Regions from separate parts of the Pelotomaculum isophthalicicum JI genome, predicted to be linked through region 1. Evidence: riboswitches for the same ligand, from Rfam matches in the RefSeq annotation. Region 1 holds a riboswitch; each other region holds the start of a gene.
What was found. A riboswitch is a leader RNA that binds a small molecule or an ion and turns the genes downstream of it on or off. The one in region 1 is predicted to bind cyclic di-AMP.
Positions count from the first base shown of each region.

Region 2: it holds a riboswitch for cyclic di-AMP, as region 1 does, so the genes downstream of both, L7E55_RS17595 (CAP domain-containing protein) here and L7E55_RS14705 (cell wall hydrolase) in region 1, are expected to answer to the same signal.
Region 3: it holds a riboswitch for cyclic di-AMP, as region 1 does, so the genes downstream of both, L7E55_RS01705 (CAP domain-containing protein) here and L7E55_RS14705 (cell wall hydrolase) in region 1, are expected to answer to the same signal.

Region 1 is NZ_JAKOAV010000035.1:6,461-9,580, forward strand. It holds gene L7E55_RS14700 (hypothetical protein) at 1-798, opposite strand, end outside; gene L7E55_RS14705 (cell wall hydrolase) at 865-1,665, opposite strand; cyclic di-AMP (ydaO/yuaA leader) riboswitch at 1,668-1,808, opposite strand; gene L7E55_RS14710 (hypothetical protein) at 2,375-2,602, shown strand; tRNA gene L7E55_RS14715 (tRNA-Met) at 2,624-2,699, shown strand; gene L7E55_RS14720 (hypothetical protein) at 2,944-3,120, shown strand, end outside.
Region 2 is NZ_JAKOAV010000020.1:63,644-66,763, reverse strand. It holds gene L7E55_RS11270 (HAMP domain-containing sensor histidine kinase) at 1-838, opposite strand, end outside; gene L7E55_RS11265 (response regulator transcription factor) at 828-1,505, opposite strand; cyclic di-AMP (ydaO/yuaA leader) riboswitch at 1,860-2,033, shown strand; gene L7E55_RS17595 (CAP domain-containing protein) at 2,040-2,645, shown strand; gene L7E55_RS11255 (YmaF family protein) at 2,852-3,120, shown strand, end outside.
Region 3 is NZ_JAKOAV010000002.1:86,225-89,344, forward strand. It holds gene L7E55_RS01700 (DUF3794 and LysM peptidoglycan-binding domain-containing protein) at 1-174, opposite strand, end outside; gene L7E55_RS01705 (CAP domain-containing protein) at 372-1,355, opposite strand; cyclic di-AMP (ydaO/yuaA leader) riboswitch at 1,361-1,564, opposite strand; gene L7E55_RS01710 (FliH/SctL family protein) at 1,799-2,170, opposite strand; gene L7E55_RS01715 (hypothetical protein) at 2,199-2,609, opposite strand; gene L7E55_RS01720 (trypsin-like serine protease) at 2,697-3,120, opposite strand, start outside.

The DNA.
Region 1 (3,120 bases):
TATGAGCACAGCCACGGAGACAATCTGAACTAGGATTAGGTGGTGCGAGGTAATACCAACTTGCGGTACGAATATGCCGAAGTGACCGATTGCCCAGTTCAATACGATGATCATACCCACCCCAAGAGTTCTATAACGCAAAGGCATTTTTATGCCAAGAAAAAGCGCTACTATGACACTTACGATGAGATGATATGAACTGGCCAAGATTAACTGTAGTTTCCCCGGGGCGCTAAGCTCATAGTAAGCGATTAGCAATTTAAAGAGTTGCCCGCCTCTGTTCACGGCGAAAGTAATGGCGCTTTCAATTGAGAAATACGTCAAGAGAATCATGAGAAACCGGAACGGGAGTACTTGCCGCCGCTTTTTGAGACCGTTCCAAAGCCATCCGCTAACGGCATACACGATAATCAACCCAATACCGGTATAAATTGATTTCCACCAAAAATGCTGGTAAATGCCAAGCGCCGCAAATAACCAGTCAATACAAGTAAAAATAGCGGCAAAACCCACGATGTAACGCCAGGAAAGCGAATAGGCATATATTAGCACTGCCGAAGCGGGGATGATGAAGAAATTCGATATATATGTACCCAGGTAATTGTCCACGCCTGTGGGGAAAATACCCGGCATATAACGGTATCCGTTCGTGGCAAGTATGACAACTTCAAACGGGTGGATCATGCTGAATATGCTTAGATGCAACACAAGCAGCTTCCAATCTCTCCGGTGTAGTAATACCACGGCTAATATTTTACCCACACTGGCTTTTTTAGATGCACGGCCGGAGCGGCGCATAAAATATACATAACCCCTGGGTATATTGCCCAGGGGTTCCCTCTAAATGAAATATACTATTTATATCTAGTAAGTAAAAACATGATTACCGATAACCCGGCTCAAAGGTCTGGACCAAAGCCATGAATTCTTTGCATAATTAGCAAAGAAATAAAGCGCTCCGTTGGTCGGGTCTACCCCGCTCAACGCGTCCTTGGCCGCCTGTATGGATTGGGCACTTGCCGGGTTGTCAATCCATCCGTTCATGACCGGTTCGAATTGGTAGGTACCGTTATCGTATTGATAAATAACATCTTGAATTGATTTTGGGAAGCCATTACTGTTTAGCCGGTTCAACACCACAGCGCCAACCGCCACTTTCCCGGCATAAGGTTCGCCGTCAGCCTCGGCTGTTATTAAACGGGCCAAAAGATCAACATCCGCCGATGACGGTCTCTGGAAGTTGCCACCCCTGTTTACCTGAGGCATGGGTGCTGCAGTTTTGACGGGTATGCCGGGGATGGCCAGAACCATATCCGGGTAGATGATGGTATCAATTAGGCCATTAGACCGCATAATATCCTGGTAGCTCACACCAAATCTCTGACCAATTAGATAAAGACTATCCCCAGCCTGGACGGTATAGGAAGCGTCTCCTCCATTTGATTCACCTTCCGGAACGTAAAGCTGCTGTCCCGGGTAAATCAGAGAATCCTGAATTCCATTAGCCTCCAGCAGGGAATTCAATGAGACACCATAATCAATGCTGATAGAATAAAGACTCTCCCCGGGTTGTACGCTGTGAATAGCGGCGTCAGAAGCGGCTGGTACTGCGAACATCCCAAACGACAACAAAAAACACGCAACGATACGAAAAACAAAAATCAATAATAACCCCTCCTCCGGCCTCCGAGGTTAGCTGACGGGTTCGGGTAGAGGGCACCCTACGATTTGCAAATCAAACCGATTCACCCCAAAAGAACTTGTCCCCCGTACCCCGGGTTTTCCCAGGGATTCGGCCTTTTCCTATTATTATACATGTTTCCCGTATGCTTGACTAACACTCAATAAATGGTAATATAGGTTTTTAACGTAAACGCATTTAACAAAATTATAACCACCGGTATGATGAAAGTCGGTGGTTATAAAAGACAGCCTTCAATTTGAGTTTTTACAGTCTAAATGCAGCCGCCGAAGCATCCCACGCCAAAAATGAGCAGGATGAAGATCAGGAAAATAATAAACCCGACATTACCAAAACCAGTTCCAACAGCACCATCCACGCCGAAAGCCATTTATATCACTCCTATTATTTTTTTTGTATAATATGCAGGAGTTAATAAAAGTGTTAACCTATGGCTACGCGCCAAAATTAATCTAATGGCATACCTGATTCTCCACTAATTCACACACTAACCCTTAGCATCCCCGAATTTCAATCTGTCCAGCTCCCCAGCATGTTTTCAATAACTCTGCTACAAATTTCTGAGATATTTTTCCTATTTCACTCCGCTATTTTTTACCAGTTTGCTTATTACCCTACAAATATAAAATACTACATCGTATAAATAATTAAGACTATTTAGGAGTTGGTTTTATGGGATACGAAATCAAAGTGACACCTATCTTCCCAAAGGATTTTCAGAAGAAATTTTTCCAGAAACCAAAAGCCCCAACCACAAAGAACAACAATCCAAATACTTTCTCACAGATATTGGACATAGCAATTAAAAATACCAACAGTAACCAGAAGGTTTTTCTTGACAAGCCAACGACTTCCGCTCGCTTTTCCCAATATAAGGATTTGCACTACATGTTGTATTAGTGCTATAATGAGTTTTGCTGTCGCGGGGTAGAGCAGCTGGTAGCTCGTCGGGCTCATAACCCGAAGGTCAGGGGTTCAAATCCCCTCCCCGCAACCAATTAAACGCAAGACCACTTCGGTGGTTCAAGACCACTTCGGTGGTTTTTTATTTTTGAATAATCAGATTCCATTCCCTCTACATAATTCACCTCTGATGTCCTGACTTTATGATTACTTTAAATTGTTATTGCATATAATATAAAAAACCACGGTGACCACAGTAGCTACATTGACCACAGTAACCACTTATTATATAATGAAAGTGAGGAATTAAAATGGAATTCCGAAAGGGGGGCCACAAAATGCAAATGCAATCTAACTCCATACCAAGGTATAATATAAGAGACACGAAAAAATATTATTCTGAACTCAACAAAATTGCTTTAAAAGGAATTGAAGTAATAACCTACAACGCAACAAGTGAAAACGAAGAAGTATCACACATCAAGACTTCTTACTTAAATAAGCTTTTAGACAAT
Region 2 (3,120 bases), on a different contig from region 1:
GTTTCAGTTGAGCAGCCATATGGCGAAATGATTCGATTAATTGTTGCAGTTCCCGCTCTTTTACCTCCCGGGGCAAAACCGGGTCATAATTGCCTTCAGCTATGGACTGAGCGGCAGCAGCCACTTCGCGGAGCGGATGGATTAACCTCCGGGATAGAAAATATAGCACCAACCAGCCCGCCAACGTAATAGTAACGGTAAGTAATGCCAGTAAACCATAAGGGCCGCGGATTTGATTATCCACAGGCATGCTGATATAGAGCGCCTTGCAGACTGTTCCGTTTTGGTAAACAGGCACGCCGACACGCAGCCAGGTTTGAGAATCGACATGAACTTGTTCACGGACATTTTTACCGGCGAGGACATTCTGATATGAGGGCGGAACAGCGAACAACGCGGAAGTATCAATAGCCGCATTTTCGTCTTTTTTAATTATTTGAATGTTTCCCGCTGTATCTACAGTATGAACTGCTTCTGGAATGGGCGGCCTCGGTTCGTGGTGGCCCGCTTCCATTTGTTGCTTTCTATTGGAAGAATCGTCTTTTATAATGTCCGCATCCGGAAAGGGTTGCTTTAGTTCGCGGGGGCCTGCCTCCATTTGCCGCAGCTTATTGGAAAACTCGCTTTCTTCCGGCGCTTGACCATTCAAATCAACCAGTTGCTCGGCGCGTAATTCAAGCATGCTATAGATATGTTCGTATGTATCAATCCGGATCCAAATTCCCGCAGCTAAGGCTAGGAGCAAAAGGCAGCCCAGCAATACCAAGACGTAACGGCGTGTCCAGTAGGTCAACATTGATACTGTATTTGGAGTATAATCGTTTTGTTTACTTGACACGCAGTAGATACCCCTTTCCACGGATTGTCGCTATCTCCCCTTCATCCGCCGGCCACTCCTGCAAAGACTGCCGTATGCGTTTGACCGACACGTCCACGGCACGGTCTCCCCCGTCATAATCCATTCCCCAGACGTGGTCCAGCAGCTGATCCCTGGTGAACACCTGGTTTGGGTGGCGAACCAGAAAAGTCAACAACTCCCAATGCCGCGGCGCAAGCGAAATCGGTTTCCCTTTGACGGTAACTTCACGGGAGGTAAAATTTATCACCAGGGTTCCGAATTGGACAAGTTCAGGCTCAACCAAGTGAACCGGCCGCCGCAGCACTGCTTTCACCCGAGCCACTACTTCATCGGGATCAAAGGGCTTTAATATGTAATCATCAGCGCCCTTATCGAACCCATGTAAGCGATCCTCGACAGCGCCGCGCGCTGTCACCATGATTACAGGGCAACTGTTCAGTTGGCGAATTTCATCCAGCACCGTCCACCCGTCTTTCCCGGGCAGCATTAAATCCAAAAGAACCAGTGCGGGATTTACTTCAGAAAACATGGATAATGCTTCTTCCCCGTTTACGGCAACTTGGGTCTGAAAACCCGCATGCTCCAGGTAAGTTTTTAGCAGCAGGGCTATTGAATGATCGTCTTCCACAACCATTACTGTTTGCATAGGCCACCTCTTCATAAAATAATTAGGAAGTTTATTTTTCACCGGTAAAACTTCATGTTTATTTTATTACTTAAATATGTCGGGAAAATGTCGAGAATTATTTTTCTGTCATAAAAGTCAATATTTATCTTTTGCCAAACTTGTATTAATATTGTTGTAAATTTATTCTATAACCGAAATGTGTCGAAAAAATGTCTTAACATCATCAATGGGGATGTTTTACCATGGTTATATGATTCGATAAGTAGTACATTTAATATCAGCTATTCTAGTACCCTTAGAATAAACGCTAGTTTACGTTGGAATGGGGTTTTTGCACAAAAATATAAAAAAAGATATGATCATCAAATAATAGAATAATTCATGCCGAATCTCAGAAAATTTACCGCACTGGGAGCGGGGGAACCAAGTATCTGGGGTGAATCCCGAAATAGTCATAAAAGGTTGGAAAAACGTGACTTGATTTCGGATAGGGTATCTTTTACCGAACCCGTCAGCTAACCTCGCAGGCGCGAAAAGAAAGGGGAAATGTCTGTGTTTAAGAAGCTCTTAGTATGTTCTTTCGTTTTTGCCGTGTCGTTAATTATGTTTGTTAGCCCAAAAGCAGAAGCCGCCACAAATTACAATTTTAGCAACTTTCCAGGTTTAAATTCATTATATGGACAGAATTATAACCCAGTTCAAAGAACGAATCCGACACCTGTTTCAAAGCCGAGTCCAACTCCGGTTTCCACACCATCGTCCGTTTCCACATCAGGGCTGACCGCTGAAGAACAGCAACTGGTTAACCTTGTCAATCAGGAAAGGACAAAAATAAATTTACAGCCGCTCACGGTTGATACGAGACTAGTGAACGTGGCCAGGATGAAATCACAAGATATGATTAACAACAATTACTTCAGTCATCAGTCGCCAACTTATGGTTCTCCGTTTGACATGATGAAATCACAGGGTATAACCTATCGTTACGCTGGAGAAAACATCGCGGGCAACCAATCGGTTCAAGCGGCACATACAGCCCTAATGAACTCTTCCGGACATAGGGCCAATATATTAAATTCCAATTATAAATACATCGGTGTTGGTGTTGTCCACGGCGGGCCTTACGGAGAGATGATTACAGAGGAATTTACCGGTTAAATATAAAAAAACATAACCCGAGTAAGGTAAGACCTATAGTAGATGAAGAAACTTGTCAAAAAAGGACTTTGCGCCCGAACGCGAAGTCCTTTTTTGACAGATAAAGGATTTGAGAATATTAGATATGCGCTATAAAGTTATGTAGTAACAATAAGGCATCGGTTTTCCATATAATAAAATACTATAATAAGTTTGGAGGAGTTCTGATGCCGGAGAAAAATGACAGCGCGGCTACCGTATACGGCCCAATTACTGGTTCTGTTGCCCTAAAAAAGCCCCAAAATAATCCACAGACTCATGTGCATGAGTTTTTGGGCAGTACACAGTGTGCTCAAGAAAATGATGAAAGACATAAACACCGTTTTATTGGAGTGACAAGTGAAGTCATACCTGTAAAACTACCCAACGGACACTTCAGACATATACACGGCATATTAATAAACACAGATTTATTTGAAGGTCACCAACATGAAAT
Region 3 (3,120 bases), on a different contig from region 1:
GATAATCTTGTCCGGGACAATGCTGATGTCTCTAACTTTGGCAGTTGTTTCTTTTGATAAAATCTTTTCCACGCTCGGCTTTGTTTCAGGAACTTCAATCTGACCTCTAACCACGGTCTGAACTCTATTTTCACCCTGGACCAAATTGACCTTAAGCATTTCGGTTCCAGCCATGATGGTTTCCTCCTTTCAAAATTTTTCTATACTAATATATGAGAGAAACATACGAAAATGTGCAATAAAGGTAGTCCGCCTGCAAAAAACGAAAAAAAAAAGAGGACCTGGGTCCTCTTCCTTATTTTAACATAATAAATATTTTTTATATTGTTTATATCTCGATCAGTTCTTCAATTTTTATGCTATACCGTTAATCAACCGATAAACATCTGCACGAACATTTTCCCGTATGGGCCGCCGCTGACAACACCAATGCCCACTTTAGTATAATTTGAATTTAATATGTTTGCCCGGTGTCCGGACGAGTTCATCAGATTGGTATGCGCAGAATCAACGGTTGGAGCCCCGGCTAGGTTTTCCCCGGCGTAGCGATACTGCACCCCGTATGTTTTCATCATATCGAAGGGAGAACCGTAAGTTGGTGACGTATGGTCAAAATAATTTTTATCAATCATATCCTGCCCCTTCATTCTTGCCAACTTGACCAGGGTCAGATCGATTTGCAGTGGTTGCAGGCCTGCCTTGCTCCTTTCCTGATTCACCAAATCGAACATCCGCTGCTCGTCGGCATTTAAACCGCTTACGGGTGTCGGCGTGGGTGTTGGTGTTGGCGTCGGTGTCGGTGTCGGTGTCGGTGTTGGCGTTGGCGTTGGCGTCGGCGTCGGTGTTGGTGTCGGTGTAATCACTTTTTGACCGCCTGTAAACAACAGGACGATAGTTTTATAGTTGTTTTTTGTGATTATTCCAACGCCAACCCGGTCATAAGATGAGCTGAGTATGCTCGAACGGCTGCCGCCGGCGCTTAGTCCCTGAAATGCCGAGTTAACAGTCATAGCCTTGCATAGGCTTTCCCCGGCGCTGCTATACTGCACACCGGCCGCCCTCAACATATCACAGGTAGATCCATACATTGGCGAGTTATGGCTGAAATAGCCGTTCGAAGCAATATCCTGGGCCTTAATCCGGGCCAGATTTGACAGAACAGGGTCGACAACCAGCGAGGCTTTATTCGCGTCATGGCGCGCCTGATTTATCAGGTCAGCCATAGACTGCTCATCAGCTGTGCAGGAAAGGCTGGCGTCAGCCGGCGCCGGAGCCGCCGCCCCAATCGAGAAAGCCAGCGCAAGAAGGAACAAGGTAGCAATCAAACCGAACTTCAGGTTTTTGGAAAACCGCATAAAGTTACTCCTTTCTTTTGAGCCTCCGGGGTTAGCTGACGGGTTCGGTAAAAGACAAAACCCTACCCATTCGAGTCACAAGATAAAGGACATGGCATTATTATACAATAATACCGGTGCCTGGGTCTTAGCTAATGACTTTACCGGGATTCACCCCATAAACCGGTTCCCCCGTACCCTGATTTTTTGGGATTCGGCTGCTTGTATTTAATTGGCATTGACTTAACGTCTGACGTCTGACGTCCGCCAAAAGACGGCTGTTAAAGAAGCTCTTTATGAAAAGAGCTTGTACAAGTTTAATATATAAGCGAATGGGGTCTCATGGCAAAACGGGCAATTAAAGACCAGCTATCGTAATGTTTACTTTTATGGGATTATTCTGCGGTGTTGTCAGATAGACTCCAAATTAGGGTTGATTGCTAAGATCCGGCAAAAAATAAAAGCTAACGGCAGTTGTCCAGGGCCTTGGTTACTACATGAACATCTACTAATAATAACTTAAACAAAGTTTCCGCTTCCCTGGCCGCGCAACCGGACAGAAAAATACTTAGCTGACCGCTATCGACAAGTTTTCGGATTACCTGGTAAACCCTGCCGTACGGTGGGTCGGCGCCTGGAGACTCTTCGGCGCCAGACCCTTCACTAAGTCTCAGTGCCGCTAAAAACCCATTGTTGTAACCTAATGCGCTTCCTTCGGTATATCCTTTTTCAAACCCTGACTCAAAGCCCAAGTTGTATCCTAAATGATAACCAAGATCTTTCTGCCGACCATGGGTCCAACATTGCTCATTTTTCCCTTTTTTTTCTTCGCCCATGTCTCCTGCCCTTCCAAGAGATTATACCCTAATATGTACCCATGGCATTAGGGGCGTAAAATACCGCCCCTAGACCTTCAGTAAGAACCAAACATTCCAGCCCATCAGCACCCGTTACAAAACAGGTTAAGATAAATAACTTTTTTTTCAAACCTTTACGAAACCGTTTCACGAGCAATTCATCAAGGTTATTCAAGGTGCTCACCATTTGCTGTGAGCTATCCACTACGAGTGAATACCGGCCGTCCGCCTGTTTGTTCAGGACAATTTGAAACGGCGAGTTCTGGTCCTGCCCCGATAACTCGTTAATCTTTTCAAGATATTGTTGAGCCGCTTTCATGGCGTCTTCTCTGTTGTTAAAACTCGGACCGATTGCCGGGATATCTTCACCTAAAAAAGCCAGCGCTACATCACCGGACACAACTGCTTTCAGTACCATAAGATAAGCCTCCCCGGTAATCAATATATGGCCCGGCTGAAACAAAGGTGAGGTGGATCAGCAAAAATCAATAATTTACGGGGAAAGTTAAACGAACTCTATGCCAAGCCGCTCCACTATATTGCTGATCCGGTTAAATATGGTCAGCTTATCCGATCCGGCAAACAGCAAACCCACAACTTTATGGTTTTGATTCAAAATTATTGACCCGCTGTCTCCCGGTTGTGAAGCCATATCAGTCACTACCTGGTCGGAAAACCAGACTTTTTCGTCATCTTTCATTTCCACTTGCAGCGTAGTGCCGATGGATTTAACCACACCACTAGTCAGACCGGTAGTCCTGCCGCTCTTTTGCACCTTCTGACCGGGTTTAATATCAGCTATTCCTTTTATCTCGCCTATCTCCAGGATAGAGGGCTTGACAAGATCCGCTGAATCAAGTTTGGCCAATGCGCAATCCACGGTGTTTTCAGCCGCATAGTTTTTATAAAAGCGTATTTCATAATCCCGT